DNA from 4 places in the Acinetobacter lanii genome. Region 2 is predicted to be linked to each of the others. Evidence: predicted binding sites of a transcription regulator. Region 2 holds the regulator's gene; each other region holds the start of a gene.
The links. Region 2 encodes PhoB, which activates phosphate uptake and scavenging genes when phosphate is short. Its sites were predicted from a motif close to TGTCATNAANCTGTCATAA; they were not measured.
Positions count from the first base shown of each region.

Region 1: a site for PhoB is predicted at 848-866, ahead of G8D99_RS11600 (inorganic phosphate transporter). Genes of this name have one in related genera too.
Region 3: a site for PhoB is predicted at 790-808, ahead of G8D99_RS08945 (porin). Genes of this name have one in related genera too.
Region 4: a site for PhoB is predicted at 1,362-1,380, ahead of G8D99_RS02900 (porin). Genes of this name have one in related genera too.

Region 1 is NZ_CP049916.1:2,569,323-2,571,536, forward strand. Features, by position in the region: gene G8D99_RS11600 (inorganic phosphate transporter) at 1-800, opposite strand, end outside; gene metH (methionine synthase) at 1,299-2,214, shown strand, end outside.
Region 2 is NZ_CP049916.1:105,529-107,742, forward strand. Features, by position in the region: gene phoR (phosphate regulon sensor histidine kinase PhoR) at 1-896, opposite strand, end outside; gene phoB (phosphate regulon transcriptional regulator PhoB) at 931-1,641, opposite strand; gene G8D99_RS00500 (TetR/AcrR family transcriptional regulator) at 1,903-2,214, opposite strand, start outside.
Region 3 is NZ_CP049916.1:1,914,280-1,916,493, forward strand. Features, by position in the region: gene G8D99_RS08935 (YARHG domain-containing protein) at 1-61, shown strand, start outside; gene G8D99_RS08940 (HIT family protein) at 93-506, shown strand; gene G8D99_RS08945 (porin) at 900-1,991, shown strand; gene G8D99_RS08950 (adenosylcobinamide-GDP ribazoletransferase) at 2,095-2,214, opposite strand, start outside.
Region 4 is NZ_CP049916.1:621,072-623,285, reverse strand. Features, by position in the region: gene ygfZ (CAF17-like 4Fe-4S cluster assembly/insertion protein YgfZ) at 1-153, shown strand, start outside; gene G8D99_RS15615 (TPM domain-containing protein) at 387-1,163, shown strand; gene G8D99_RS02900 (porin) at 1,476-2,214, shown strand, end outside.

The DNA of each region.
Region 1 (2,214 bases), 940 kb from region 2:
CCATGTGCAAAGCTCACACCGGTACAGGTAAAGATCAAAATGGCACGAATCAGCGGTGGTGGTGGTTTGTTGCCTTCAGGTGGACGGAACAGCTCAAGTTGTTTCTTGAACACTTTCTTCACCAACAAAAACACCAAACCCGCAAACACAAAGCCGATTAAAGGCGAGAACAACAACGCCTTACCGACTTTAAGCACTTGCTCCATATCGACACCACTTGCACCACCTTTATTCATCAGGTAGTTCATGATGCCCACACCCAAAATCGAACCGATTAGCGTGTGTGAACTCGATGCTGGAATCCCCAAGAACCACGTGCCCAAGTTCCATAAAATGGCAGAAATGAGCATGGCAAACACCATGGCAAAGCCTGCACCTGAGCCGACATTCATAATCAACTCAACTGGAAGCAATGCAATAATGCCGTATGCCACAGCACCACTAGCAACCATCACCCCTAAGAAATTACAAAAGCCTGCCCACATCACTGCCACAGGTGCAGACAATGCATTGGTATAGATCACCGTTGCCACAGCATTGGCTGTGTCATGGAAACCATTGACAAATTCAAAGCCCAAAGCGATGAACAGTGCCGTACCCAGCAAGATGAGTGAATATAAACTTAAAGGGGGAACGTGAGCTAAATCTGCAGAAACCTGAAAACCAATATAGATAAGTGTAGAAATAATAAGCGTCAAAAACACCGGCATAAAAAATTTCGGTGTAGGTACGTGAACATTCGAAGATGTTTCAGTCGTCGCTTGTGCTGAATCTGAAATAGGAGCTTGATTAGAATTCATGCAGACAGAGAAAGAGGATGAGAATATCCCCTTATTGTTCAATTAAATTGTGACAATTATATGACAAGAAGCCGTGTTATAAAGCAACTAATCTGGCTTTATGCCTTAATAAAGCACAGCAGTGTCATTAATATGTTTTATATTTTTATATTTTTCATAAGCTTAAACTCCATTTTCACATATCAATTTTAGTTAAAATTTAGATCAATTTTTGTAATAAAAGTTGAAAAGTATTACAAAAAAACGTGACTCAATCGCACTTTATGACATCTTGAATATGAAATATGACAATCCAATGACCATTTGAATTTTGATACATTTTAGCTCATTTTTTATCAGCTTTGCTGTAAATACTGTGGCTGTATTTTTTGCATTTTTCACATTTGCTTATCAAATTTTCATATCTTGCTTATGTATCATTCTGAAGAACCTTGGCAAAAAAAAGTCATTAATTCTGCTAATATTACTTACGTTTTAATTCCTGCTGAGAAAGTTTGAATGTCCACATTGAACACCCTGAGAGAGCTTCTCTCCCAACGTATCCTGATCATTGATGGTGCGATGGGTACCATGATCCAACGTCACAAATTAGAAGAAGCGGATTATCGTGGTGAGCGTTTCGCAGACTGGGCATCTGACCTTAAAGGCAATAACGACCTCTTGGTATTGACGCAACCACAGATTATTCAAGGCATTCATGAAGCTTACCTCGATGCCGGTGCTGACATTATTGAAACCAACAGCTTTAACGGTACCCGTGTTTCGATGTCGGATTACCACATGGAAGATTTGGTTACGGAAATCAACCGTGAAGCAGCACGTATTGCCAAAGCAGCCTGTGAAAAATATTCAACCCCTGAAAAACCACGTTTTGTGGCAGGTGTGCTTGGGCCAACGTCTCGTACCTGTTCGATTTCACCAAATGTGAATGACCCCGCTTTTCGTAACATTAGCTTTGATGAACTCAAAGAAAACTATATTGAAGCTGCGCATGCCCTGATTGAAGGCGGTGCAGATATTCTCCTGATCGAAACGGTTTTCGATACCTTGAACTGTAAAGCGGCGATTTTTGCAGTCAAGCAAGTGTTTAACGAAATCGGCTATGAATTACCGCTGATGATTTCAGGCACCATTACCGATGCTTCAGGTCGTACTTTAACTGGTCAAACCGCTGAAGCATTCTGGAACTCAGTGCGTCACGGTGACCTACTCTCAATTGGCTTTAACTGTGCCTTGGGTGCAGATGCCATGCGTCCACACGTCAAAACCGTGTCTGATGTTGCCAATACGTTTGTGTCAGCGCATCCAAATGCCGGATTACCGAATGCCTTTGGTGGTTATGATGAAACGCCTGAACAAACCGCAGCATTCTTAAAAGAGTTTGCTGAAAGTGGTTTGATCAATATCACCGGTG
Region 2 (2,214 bases):
ATGATCTGATTTTTGGCAATTTGCTTGTCATTTTCCAAACGGGACAACAACAGCAAGTCATTGACCAAAGCATTCATACGTTTGGTTTGCGACTGCATCTGATCAAAGGCGCGTTTCCAGCGTGGGCTAATGTCTTCTTGATCTTTAAAGGTTTCAATATATCCACTGAGTACCGTTAAGGGGGTACGGAGTTCATGGGAAATGTTATCGACAAAGTCAGAACGCATTTGTTCTAAATTGCGCATACGGGTAATGTCATGCGCGACCAATAGACAGCTTTCATTGCCAAAATGAGTCAATTTAATTTGTGCGTAGGTATTGTCATCGCTGGCAAGTTTAATCTTGATGCCATCAGGGGCTTGATCTACATTTTTAAAATATTCAACAAAGTCCGGTTGGCGAATAATAGTCAAAATATTACGACCACGATCCAGTGCCTGTATGCCAAATAAATGTTCTGCGGCCGGATTCCACCAGTCGATCTGTTGCAAATCATCGGTCATGATGATCGCTTCAGACAGCGCCATGAGGGAGGACTGAGTGCGATCAATTAAACTGACCATTTCCGACTGTACAATGCGTTCCTGACGTTGTGCACGATAGACATTGAACAGCAAGGCGCCCCAAATGCCATTTAAATTCGGTGGAACATCATAAGGTCGATTGGAAATCCAATCATTGACCAAATACAGTGAACGCAGTTGCATGGCAAAAAACAGCGCAAAAGCAATCCCGATACCGATCCAAAAATAACCGAGTCCGAAGCCAATCAAGCCGCCCACGACAATAAAAAAAGCCAAGAGACGTAAATCTTGTTTGGCAAAGGTCCATAAACTGCTATAGCGAAATTTTTTATGTTCATTCGCCAGTTTAGGGACGGGATACGGTTCATACATACAGTGAAATTCACCTTAAACGAATAACTGAATATTAACCTAAAGCAACGTCTGCGCGGGTAGAGAATCGATAACCTGTACCGCGTACCGTCTGTACATAACGATCTGCACCATAGGGTTCTAGCACTTTGCGCAAACGACGAATATGCACATCGATGGTTCGGTCTTCAATATAGACATTGCCGCCCCAGACTTGATCAAGCAATTGCGCACGGGTATAGGCACGTTCAGGATGGGTCATAAAGAATGCCAACAAGCGATATTCCGTTGGTCCCATGTCTAAAATACTGTGGTTAAAGCTGACCCGCTGACTGACAGGATCGAGGGTCAAGCCATTGGCATCAATGGTTTTTTCACCACTTAAGGCATTGGCGCGGCGCAATACCGCTTTAATCCGAGAAACCAATTCACGGGTAGAAAAAGGCTTGGTCATGTAGTCATCGGCACCGGCATCGAGACCTTGCACTTTATGGTCTTCTTCACCGCGTGCAGTCAGCATAATCACTGGAATTTCTGACAAAGTTTCATCACGCTTTAGACGGCGACACAGGTCAACGCCACTCACGCCACCGGGCAACATCCAATCCAGTAGGATTAAAGCAGGGCGTTGATCGACAATCATTTGATGCGCTTGTTTGGCATCTTCAGCTTCAAGGCATTGGAAGCCTGCCATATCTAATGAGGTATGGATCATTTCACGAATCGGAAGCTCGTCATCGACGATTAAAATATAGTCATCTTTCACAACGCAATATCCTTAGAACAACGGTGTTCCCGTTTTATATTTATGACAGGCTTATTACAAAGATTAATTATGACAGTATCATTGCAATCATGGGACGAAACCTGCATTTCGCAATGATTTGTGACAAATTCAGCGATAAGCCAAGGAAATCTATCGAAAATTTTTTACTGAAATAAATGATTCCAATGCATCATTTAAATTCAATGAAATACACACGGAGCCTATGTATCAAGAAAGTTAAACCGGCATGCTTCGCCCCATTTATTGATCGGTTAAATCTCGAAGTAAAGCCAAGAACACCGTACGGCAGGCTTGAACGACATCCTCAATCGGCAGTTTAAAACCACCCATCACCCAACGTACCGCCACTTGAGTGACATAGCCATTCAGCCCTGTGGCAATCAGAGAAATCTCTTTTTCGCTCAATTGGGTTTTCGGCATCATCAGCATCACAAAGGCATGAATCATGCGGTCAAACTGCCCCATGGTTTCTTGAATGGTGGCATGGTTATGCAGTTCTTGAACCAGCATGGCATCGATATAAATAATCCGTGCCATGCGGGGATCATCATG
Region 3 (2,214 bases), 1.6 Mb from region 2:
AAGAGAACAACAAAAGCTTGACGCCATCAAGGATCGTCAGAAAGAATTGAATTGTAAATAATTCAATTTTCAACTGAATCAAGGAATACACAATGACTTACGATGATCAAAACATTTTTGCACGAATTTTACGTGGTGAACTTCCTGCAATTAAAGTCTATGAAGATGATCAAGTCTTGGCTTTTATGGACATCATGCCTCAAGCTGATGGCCATACCCTTGTGATTCCGAAATCACCTGCGGTGACCTTGTTAGATTTGGCGCCTGACGCTGCAGCCTATACCATTCAAATTGTACAAAAAGTGGCAAAAGCCATTGAAAAATCCTTGGATGCCAAAGGCATTGTGTTGATGCAATTGTCGGGTGCTTCAGCGGGTCAAACGGTACCGCATGTTCACTTTCATTTAATTCCAAGCTCTGTACATGAGTTAGGCAAACACGCCTTAACCATGGGTGATCAAGAAAAAATTAAAGCACTTGCGGAAAAAATTAAAGCGGCGCTTTAAATCATAGTCATTCATTTATTGTCATTTCAAGCATATAAAATAAGTAAAGAAATGAGGCCCAGTGCCTCATTTTTTATGCCCTATTTTTAATGAACCCATTGATATTTTAGTGCTTGAATGAGCCTAAATACGCTGCAACTTTTCATCAGCATTATTGACAGTGGTTCTTTAAACCCATTCAGTCATTGCACTCTTTTGTGATTCTAATAAAGTCCATTTCTACATCCAGACCTAGACCTTGTCATATTTCTTCAATCAAATCTTCATCATTTTGCAAGATAAGCTTCATTAAACTGACTTATCTATATCCAATACTGAGTCCAACCAATATATCTTCACAATCTGTGTAAGGTATTGAGTCAAAACCAAATATAAGGCGTTGTTGGAGCAAAAATGAATAAAACAGTCTGTGTATTTACCATTGGGGCAATTTGCATGACATCGGTCTTAAGCCATGCTGCAGACGTTAAAATTTACGGTCGCGCAAATATTTCGCTCGACTATTTAGATGATGGCAAAGACTATAACGTGTTCACAGTCACCTCAGATGCGTCACGCATTGGTTTCAAAGTCGACCACAAACTTGAAAATGGCATGACGGCTTTTGCACAAATCGAACAAGAAATTAATTTTGCCACAGGCACCAATGATGCCAAAGCCAATACTTTTGCGACACGTGATACTTTTGCCGGGATCAGCAGTGAGCAATATGGTCAACTGCGTGTCGGACGTTTTGATGGCCCCTTTAAAATTGCACGTAGTCCGGTCAATTTCTTTGGCGATATGGTCGGTGACATGCGTAACTTGACCCGTGCAGGCAGTTTAAGATTTGATGAACGTAACGACAATACGGTGGAATATAAATCACCAAAATTTGGCGGTGGCTTTAATGTTTTAGCCGGCATCTCAATGCAAAATGGCGTGCAAGTGGCTCAACAACCCAATGGTGATGAAGTCAGTGACACCAAAGCCTATGATGCAGCCATTACCTATAAAAAAGACCGTTATGATTTGGCAGCGGCCTATCAAAAATTTGAAGAAAATGCATCAAATTCTTCACCGACCACCGCCCGTGATTCTTACCGTGTGGCAGGCGCTTATAAAATCACTGATGCACTAAATCTTGGTGCTTTATACCAGTATTCTCAATATGATGAAAACACCGCAAGCAATGCTGATGCTCAGATTTTTGGTTTAGCCGGTGAATATAAATTCACCCCAAAAACCTTGCTACGTGGTGAATACTTTTACCGAGATGTCGATGCCGAGGACAGCAACTCAAGCATGATTGCTTTGGGCTTGGAACATAAACTTGACCCACAATTTCGGGTATATGGTAATGTCGCAACCGTCTTGAATGACGAAAATGCCAACCTTGCACCTTGGCGAGAGGGTCGCGCCAACGCCAATGCAGCCTCTCCTGTGCTAGCAGCGATGGGTGAAAATGCCACAGCGCTTTCACTGGGTTTCCGATACGACTTCTAAAGAACTGATTCAGCGTTTCGTGATTAAATTTTTATTTAAACCCTATAAAAAAAACACGCTACGGCGTGTTTTATATTTTTATACGGACAAAACTGGAATTAACTTAATAAAACAATACACAGGCAAATGAAAAAATCGATACCGCTTCTATGATCTCGATACTGGCGCCTACCGTATCCCCTGTAATCCCACCAATACGCTGAATAAATTTATGCCTTAAATA
Region 4 (2,214 bases), 520 kb from region 2:
TTGCATGACCATGTGCAAGTTGTGAACAGTGCTGCTACTGCAAATGGTTATGTGGCATTGGTGGTGGCACGTCCTGAAGCTTTAGAGAGTTTAGATGTGACTGTTTTGGCGTTGCCTGAAGCCTTAAATGGTGATGTGGCACGTCCTGTATAAGCCATAAATTTTTTTAAAAATATTGAAAGCCAAATAACAAAAGTTGTTTGGCTTTTATTTTTTTGCTGTCTAAAATTAATACATACTAAAAATAGACGATAAAAATGTCGAATCATTTTCCTTTACGTTTTTTCTTATTCAATTGCTTAATCCTCATGAGTTGCCTTATATCATCGAGCATTTATGCCGAATTCGATTCAGCGCTACTAGAAAAATTAAAAAAAGAAAATATTGTGGATTCTACACAAACCCTAAGCGCCAATGAAATTGAAAAACTAAAACTGCAAAATGAGCAACTTTACCAAGATGCGAATGTCGATTTTAAAATTTTGATGATTCCCTCTACTCAAGGAGAATCCATTGAGCAGTATGCCTTAGACGTATTCAACACCATCAAAATTGGCAATGAAAAGCTCGATAATGGTTTATTACTCATCATCGCTAAAGATGACCGGAAGATGCGCTTTGAAGTCGGTTATGGTTTGGAGGGTGATTTCACCGATATAGAGGCAGGACGTATTATTCGATACGATCTTGCCCCCTATTTTAAACAGAATCAATATTACGATGGAATTCAGACTGCGACAGATTCGGTATACAGTAGCGTTTCAAGTGTAAATAAAGACAACGATTTATCACACACACAAAATGAACTGCAATCGAATACAGATGTAGAACTTTCATTGGGCACAGTGATTTTGGTTCTGATCCTTTATGGTATCAGTGGCTTAATCCTTGCGACTCCCCTTTTACTGCTGTTCTTATATTTTAAAAACAGAAACAAAGCCAAAACGCCACTTCCTGAGATCGTGATGGGTACGGATGGTCAGCAATATATAAGAATCAAAAAAAACCGTGAGCGTCCGTTTGAGCCATATAGCGAAGCAAAAGACCACAGAGAGCAAAAATCATCTTCAAGTTCAACATTGAATCCTCACTCGACATCTTCCTCCACTAAACGTGATTCAGGCGGCAGTTCTGGCGGTGGCGGTGCTTCAGGCTCATGGTGATCTATGAAATGATTGAATAAATAACGCACGCATTTATAATATGTACTGCTTTCTTTTTAAACGAATAATCTTCAAATCTATTGTTTAAATATCCAACACCATATAAATAACTCATCTTCATCGATATTATTTTATCTGATTGATATTACGTGAAAAGCTTGTGTTTTATTTTCTTTTATGCCTTATAAAATTTGTTTAATAAAACAGCTTAATCTCAAATTTGGATAATAAAATTAAAATTAATCACTTTGTAATATATACATAATATGAAATCCTGCGCGCCTATTTTCAATACCTATATGAGTTTTATCGGTGAAATCTAAAATCACTCTCTCTTTGATTTCAGCACTTTTAGCAAGTCCAGCTTTTGCAATGCCACAGCCTTATGGCAAAATCGATTTATCCGTTGATTATATGCCTCGCGACAACCATCTAAACAAAGATGATCATCATGTCCAATTCAATTCGAATAACACGCTGTTCGGGATTAAAGGTGAAGAAAAACTCAATCAACGTTTCAGTGTAATGTACCAATCCGAATGGACCTTTATTTTAAAAAGAAATGGCAATGAAACCTTTACACCACGTAACCAATTAATTGGTATTCAAGACAAACAACTGGGTACATTAAAATACGGCAAGAACGATACCCCTTTAAAACAGTTAGGGGTTATTGTCGACTCATATAACCATGCGGTTGAGAACAATGCCGATATGCAAGGCATTATGGGCGGTGAAAACCGGATTGATAATACCCTGACCTATGAGTCCCCTGCTTTTAAAGTCGCTGATGCCAAAATCAATGCCACACTGATGTTACCGATTGGGCCGAGCGATCATATTGAAAAATCGAAGGGCGGTGCGAAAGTTGCTGGCAAGGATATTGGTCGAACTTTTTCAGGTTCTATCATCTATAAAGCCCCTGTTGTCACTGCAGGCTTAGCTTATGACTATGCAATACCGACCAATTTCTTACGTAAAGGCTATATCACTGCCATCGATACAGAAACCAGTACCTCAGGTGCTTTTGCCGCTGCCAACACCATTCGTG